2 regions of the Neorhizobium descurainiae genome follow, and region 1 is predicted to be linked to the other one. Evidence: predicted binding sites of a transcription regulator. Region 1 holds the regulator's gene; the other holds the start of a gene.

What was found. Region 1 encodes LexA, which represses DNA repair genes until DNA is damaged. Its sites were predicted from a motif close to TGTTCNNNNTGTGTTCNG; they were not measured.
Region 2: ACMGE0_RS16635 (2'-5' RNA ligase family protein) is a predicted target of LexA. The motif match lies at 1,319-1,336, and genes of this name have one in related genera.

What each region holds. Positions count from the first base shown of each region.
Region 1 is NZ_JBLFFK010000005.1:271,293-274,702, reverse strand. Features, by position in the region: gene kdsA (3-deoxy-8-phosphooctulonate synthase) at 1-57, opposite strand, end outside; gene ACMGE0_RS12445 (VOC family protein) at 62-934, opposite strand; gene lexA (transcriptional repressor LexA) at 1,137-1,859, shown strand; gene ACMGE0_RS12435 (ComEC/Rec2 family competence protein) at 1,840-3,410, opposite strand, start outside.
Region 2 is NZ_JBLFFK010000008.1:243,244-246,653, forward strand. Features, by position in the region: gene ACMGE0_RS16630 (VOC family protein) at 23-505, opposite strand; gene ACMGE0_RS16635 (2'-5' RNA ligase family protein) at 590-1,249, opposite strand; gene ACMGE0_RS16640 (nuclear transport factor 2 family protein) at 1,379-1,843, opposite strand; gene ACMGE0_RS16645 (alpha/beta fold hydrolase) at 1,859-3,280, opposite strand; gene ACMGE0_RS16650 (helix-turn-helix domain-containing protein) at 3,372-3,410, opposite strand, start outside.

The sequences.
Region 1 (3,410 bases):
CAGCACCTTGCCCTCCCCTTCGCCGACCAAGACACGCGGATTGGCGGACACTTCCATGAGACTATTCCTCGAAACCGAACATGACGCCCTGGCCGGGCGCCGCCTGCACCAGGACACGGCCTTCCCGGCGGACGAATGCGACGTCATTAGCAGCAAGGGTGATCTCTGTCACGGCAAGATCGGCCGTCTTGAAGAGGATCGCCCGGCCCCGGAGCCCCCCGGCATCCGGCACCGGCGCGAGCGCGAATTCCGCCTCAAGGTCCCGGTCTTGCGCAATGCGGATGCGGGCATTGGCGGCGGCAAGCCTGATGACGGACGGTTCGATCTCCGCTTCCGTCATCAGCACCTGCTCCATCAGCGGCGTGAATTCGGAAGGCACCGGGGCTGAAAGAACGATCTCGCTCAAACCGGTGACCGCGTTGGCGTGGCGTTCCAGCTCGCCGCGATCGGCCGGCAGCGGGTTGATGCGCTGGGCGGAGAAGAGGAAGAAATCCGGCGTGCGATCGTCGCCCGCAAAGGCCAGCCGGAAGCTTGCCTCGGTTTGCGAACCGTCCGGCATCCTCACGCCGCGGGAGAATTCCAGCATATCGCCTGCCGAAACGCCCCTGAGCTTGAAGCGCTGGTGATCGGCGGCGGCATCGACGGTGGCAACCGCGAGCGCGGAAAAGCCCTGCCTCACCCTTGCCTTGCGGAAAGCAAGATCGCGCGCGGTGAAGACATTACCGCGCTTGGCCGCCGCAGACGCGTGACGGCGGTTGGCGATCGCCAGCGGCTCGAGATAGGCGCCGTCCGAGAGGAACACGCAGGCATTGGCCGTGCCGAACGGATGAAACGCATCGGCTGCCACAGTAAAACCAAGCTCGGAAAACCGCGAGCGCGCAAGCGCCAGCTGCGCCACCGGCAGGACGAGATGGTCGATCGATCTTGCATTCACGCGATGGCCCCCAGAATGCGGTACAGCAAAAACTACATTGGCAGCGGACCGGCTCCGCGCAAGTGGCGAGAAAAGAGATATGTGGCGTTCTTCCATGAAGAAAAAATCACCATACTTCACCAAAATTTAGGGACTTGCGGAACACATATGGAACATATAGTGTCCGTTCTGGATTTGTTTCCGACTCTCAGGGTGCCAACACATGCTCACGCGCAAACAGCAGGAATTGCTTCTGTTCATTCACGAACGCATGAAGGAATCCGGCGTGCCGCCTTCCTTCGACGAGATGAAGGATGCGCTCGACCTCGCATCGAAGTCCGGCATCCACCGGCTGATCACGGCACTCGAGGAACGCGGCTTCATCCGCCGCCTGCCGAACCGGGCGCGGGCGCTGGAAGTCATCAAGCTGCCGGAAGCCTATCAGCCGAGCCTGCAGCCACGCCGCGGCTTTTCGCCGAGCGTCATCGAAGGCAGTCTCGGCAAGACGCAGCCTGTCGCCGCCGTCCCTGCAAAGCCGGCTGCGAACGACGACGTCTCCAGCGCCACCACGGTTCCCGTCATGGGCCGCATCGCGGCGGGCGTGCCGCTCTCGGCCATCCAGAACAACACGCATGACATCGCCGTGCCGGCCGAGATGCTCGGTTCCGGCGAACACTACGCGCTGGAGGTCAAGGGCGACTCGATGATCGAGGCCGGCATTCTCGACGGCGACACGGTGATCATCCGCAACAGCAATACGGCCAATCCCGGCGATATCGTCGTGGCGCTGGTGGACGACGAGGAAGCGACGCTGAAGCGCTTCCGCCGCCGCGGCGCCTCGATCGCGCTCGAAGCCGCGAACCCGGCTTACGAGACCCGCATCTTCGGCCCCGACCGGGTGAAGATCCAGGGCAAGCTCGTCGGCCTCATCCGCCGCTATCACTGATCAGCGGCCGGAGCGCTTCCGGCAGCGCCGAGTTGAATGTCTGGCTCCGCCAGTCGTAATGGCGGTGTCGGGTCCAGGGACGGTCCCGGCCGGCCATGGCGGCATGGATCCGCCAATGGCGGATCTCCCTGGCGCCGTTGAGAAATACTTCGAGGGCGCCGGTCCTGCGCAGCGTATCGCCGTTGATCATCAGCGCGCCGGAACGGCAGCGGTCGAAGCGGGCGCGTGGCGCGATGACGAGATCGGCCGCATCGCAGGCCGCGCCGGCATAGCGACCGTCCTCTACGGACGCGACGATGACGCCTGCGGCGGTCCTTGTGGCGCACCAGATGCGGGGCGTGCAGATGAAATGGCCGGCAGGCGCCTCCCTGATGCGGGCTCGGGCGGTTTCGATTTCCTCTGCGGTCAGGTCACGCCGTTCGGCCGCCCCGGCATCCGGGGATTTCGTCCCGGAAGATTCGGCATCGGGCGACCTGTCCCTCGGCGGTGACATTTCCGGCTTTACGGGATCGCCAATGAGAAGCGCGCGCTTCCATTGGCCGTAGATGAAATCCGGCGGGCGGCTGCGGTTCGCCGCAACATTTTCTCCGTTCACCAGCGCAACCATCGTGCCGTCCTCGGAAACCAGCAGATCCGGGAGGGGTTTCGAGCGCTCCTGCCAGGAGAGCAGCAGGGCCGCGGCGAGGAACGGAATACCGACGAGCCGGAGCCTGGTTCTGAGCAGCGTCAACAGAAGAAAACCCGCGGTCGCCACCGCGAGGAACCCGGGATGCTGGCGGCCGATGCCGACGTCGCCGCCCCAGGCCGCCACGTGCTTGGCGATCGCGATCACCGCCTCCAGACCGAGCCCCATGAGCTTCAGGAAAGGCGCGTCCAGCCCGAAGGGCATCAGCAGCATGCCGATCAGCCCCATCGGCATGACCACGAAGGAGATGACCGGCATGGCGGCGAGATTGGCGGCCAGCCCGTAGGTCGCGATGCGATGAAAGTGCTCGACGGAAAAGATCGCCGTAGAGATGCCGCCGATCAGCGATGTCACGAAGATGCCGGCGGCGAAATTCCAGGAGGCCAGAACCGGCGTCACCGCAGGGTGACGGAACGGCAGCGGCTCCGGATCGCGCTTTTCCGCCCGATGTTTCCAGAGCGCGTAGCCGGCAACCAGGGCTGCGGTCGCGGCAAAGGACATCTGGAAGCTCGGGCCCAATATTTCCGAGGGCGAGATGGCGATGATGACGAGGGCGGAGAGCGCCACGTTGCGCAGGCTGATCGACGGCCGGTCGAAGAAGACCGCGACGAGCATCACCGCCATCATGATATAGGCCCGTTCCGCCGAGACCCCGAAGCCGGAAATCAGGTAATAGGCGGTCGCCATGAGAAGCGCGCCGAAAGCGGCGATCTTCTTGACTGGATAGGCCTGCGCGAAACCGGTGAAGAATGAAAGCGCGGTGCGGACGCCGACGAAAAAGATGCCGGCGGCGAGCGCCATGTTGAGCCCCGAGATCGCGACGATATGGGCAAGCCCCGAAAGGCGCAGCGCCTCGGTCGTTTCCT
Region 2 (3,410 bases), on a different contig from region 1:
GCAAAACCGAGGGCGGCTTGCATCACCCCCGATAGGCCGCTTCCAGCTTGGCGATCTCGATTCTTTTCATCTGATACATCGCCTGCAGGACGCGATCGGCCCGGTCGGCATCGCCATCCGTCAGCATTTTCGGAAGCCTGGCGTAGTTGACCTGCCAGAAGAGGCCGTAGCGGTCCGTCAGCCAGCCGCAGGGCTTTTCCTCCCCGGTTTCGACAAGCGCGTCGTAATACCGGTCGATCTCTTCCTGCGTCTCGCAATGGATGAGAAGGGAAATGGCGCCGTTGAACTTCGCCCAGGGGCCGGCGTTGATCGCGGCAAAGCTCTGGCCTTCGAGCTCGAAGCCCATGGCCATGACGGAGCCTTTCCGGCCGGGACCTGCATCGCCATAATGCGTGACATCGGTGATGCGGGATTCGTCGAAGACCGAAACGTAGAAATTGACGGCTTCTTCCGCGTTGCCCTCGAACCAGAGATGCGGAACGATCTTGTGTTTCTGGATGGCCATGTATCTTTCTCCTCTATTGGGTGACCGCCCTGAGGACGTTTGAACATCTGCCGATCCGACAGGCCTTCCGAGAAAATCGGGGGCTCAAATCAGAAAGCGTAATTGCTCCGGAGCGGAGGGATAGGGCGGCGCATCGGGATCGAAACGCCACCGTCCGAACTCCTCGTGCCGGCTTTCGCCGTAATGGCTGTAGATCAGCAGGAATTCCTCGGCGACCCAGCCATACGGCTTCTCGACGGGCAATGGATCGATCTTCCCGCAATCGTAGATGACGGTCACGTGGGGTTCGAGGGACGTTAGCGGAAAACGGGGAAGATTGTGCCGCGTCAGCGTGTTCCGCAGCGTCCGCACGAAGCCTCGGAGTTCCCGGTTGACGGCAGAGCTTGTCAGGACGAGATGCCTCTTTCCTCCGAACAAGTCGCTGCCATCGAGATCGATGCGGATGGGCCTCGCCCTGATCCTGCGTATCGCCGCATCGATGGATGGAATGAGATGGCGCGGAGGTTCATCGAATTGCTCCATGCACAGCAGCGTCATGTGCAGGAGCTCGGCCGGATAGGCGGCCCGCCGGGCCCTGTTCCCGGCATGTCTGGCGGCATCGCGATTCATGCGCCGAGAGGCAAAGGGCGTCGGCTTCAGGCAGAAGAACAGCTTGCTCGGATGCGGCCGAGCCCTTCCCTGGAAAGCAGGCCAATCCTCGCCGAAGGGGAGCGAAGATTGGCTGTATGCGTGTCGCAAGCTCATCCTGCTACTGTCCTGGCCATCCGGTCTGATGCCGTCGATCGAAGCCTAGCGGGACTCGTCTTGCGTGTAAAGAACAAATAGTGAACATATCGGATTGTGGCTAATCCGCCAGCCGTTCCGGCAGCGGCTTCAGCGGATAGGCGGCCCAGAAGAACGTGTCGGCGGCGGCCTGGTCGTAGGAAAAGTTGCGTGCTTCCTTGATCTTGCCGTCCTCGATGCGGAAGGCGAGCACCCAGATGGTATCGACATTGGCGCCTTCGCGGTTCGACCAGCCGCGATGCATGTCGACGACCCAGTTCCCGTCGGCCAGCAGGGCGATGAGTTCTGCCCGGAAGCCCGCCTTGCCGAGCTGCCGGAAGAAGCGGCGACTTCCGCCTTGCCGCGCTTGGTGCCGGCCAGCGGATGGTGGCCGGGAATGTGCCACTCGATGTCGTCGGCGAAGAAATCGGCGACCTTGCCCATGTCGCCGGCCGCATAGGCGGCATAGTAATCGGCGATGACCTTGCGGTTTTCCTCCGGACTGGCGGCCATGGCGGGCGCTCCTGAAAAGAGGGCCGCAGCGACGAGCAAAGCTCGGGTGATGGTTCCGGACATGGTTTCCTCCTTGGTTCAGCGGGTCTGGCGCGCGCGCTCGGCCGCGCGGGCGACGAGGCCGCGGTCGCCGGTCTCGTGGGTATGGGTCATGGTGAGCGCGGAAACCTTCCAGGCGCCGTTCGCTTTGACGAGTTCGTAGCGGTAATGGCCCATCAGCACCCAGAGATCGTCTTCGATGCGGTGGGTGGCCTGGAAATCGGCCTCGGCGGTGGCGGTCGTGCCGCGCATTCCGGTGATCGCATGGTTGGTAACGAGATGCAGCGTTTCGTCGAAGCCGGGCAGGAAGCCCGACCATTGCTCGATCACCGCGTCGGCCGGCCGGATGGCCGCTTCGCCGCCCCAGAGGCTCGTATAGTCGAGCTTCACCTCGTCGGCGAGGGCGCGGCGGACACGATCCCATTGATGCCGGTCGGCGCCGGCTGCGATATCGGTGATCGCATCGACGATCGCCGCGCGATCCTCAAGGCTCACCGGCTGAGGCGCGCCGGCCCGGGTGAAATGCGCCGCGACGGCATCGGCGGCGACTTTGACCGGTTCCGGCCGGTCGTAGAAATCGAACTGGCTGACGCCGTCGAGCCAGAGCTCGGACTTTTCGCCGGGAAGCAGGGCGTAGAAGGCATGTGCGCCCTGCGGCACGGCGGCGGCCTCCGAATGGACCATCAGCACCGGCTTGTCGAGTTTAGCTCCGAGCGAAACGGAATCGTATGTGAGCCACGGTTCCCAGGAGGCGAGATTGAAACGGTTGTCGTATTGCGGGATGAGGCCGCGATCCGCCTCGGTGTAGTAGGGGATCCGGTACATGAGCGAGGTCCGGTCGGTCTGGCTGGCGGCGGTGACGATCTGCGGCCTGCCTTGGCGTTCGGCGTCCTCCGCCTCACGCGAGGTGACGATCAGCCCGGCGACGCCGTCCGGACCGCCATAGACCTGTTCGACGATTTCCCGGTTGTGCAGCCAGGGCGCGACCAGCGCGACCGATGCGAAGTTCGCATTGCCCGTCGCGGCTGCGGCCATGTATCCGGCCGAGGCGCAGATGCCGAGGCCGTGCACCTGGGTACCATCGACTTCCGGCAGCGCCGTCATGAAGGCGGCGGCTGCCGCGAGATCGCCGGTCTTCGTCGCCGGGTCCTCCCTGAAGCGGGGCTCGCCGCCGGATTCGCCCCAGCCGCGATAGTCGAAGGCGAGTGCGGCAAAGCCCCGTTCGGCCATCTCGCGGGCATAAAGGCCGGACATCTGCTCCTTGATCGAGGTCCAGGCACCGGCAACGACCACGCCGGGGCGCCTTTCGCCGCGCGGGTAATCGGCGGGCAGATAAAGCGTGCCGGCAAGCGTCGCACCTTCGTTCTCGAAGGAAACCTTGCGCGTCTGGATGTCGGCGGCAAAGGCGGCGGAGGTCATCATCGCTGCGCAGAAAGTTGAAAGAGCCGTGGTCTTCATCATGCGTCTCCTCTCCGTTCGGATGACGGGAGGGTCGTAGCTTCGCAGGCATTCCGCAGGCGCGATTCTTGCCGTTCGTTATGCGTTTATTGCTCTATCGGCCGCGGTAAGCGGCAGGCGTTGTGCCTGTGTG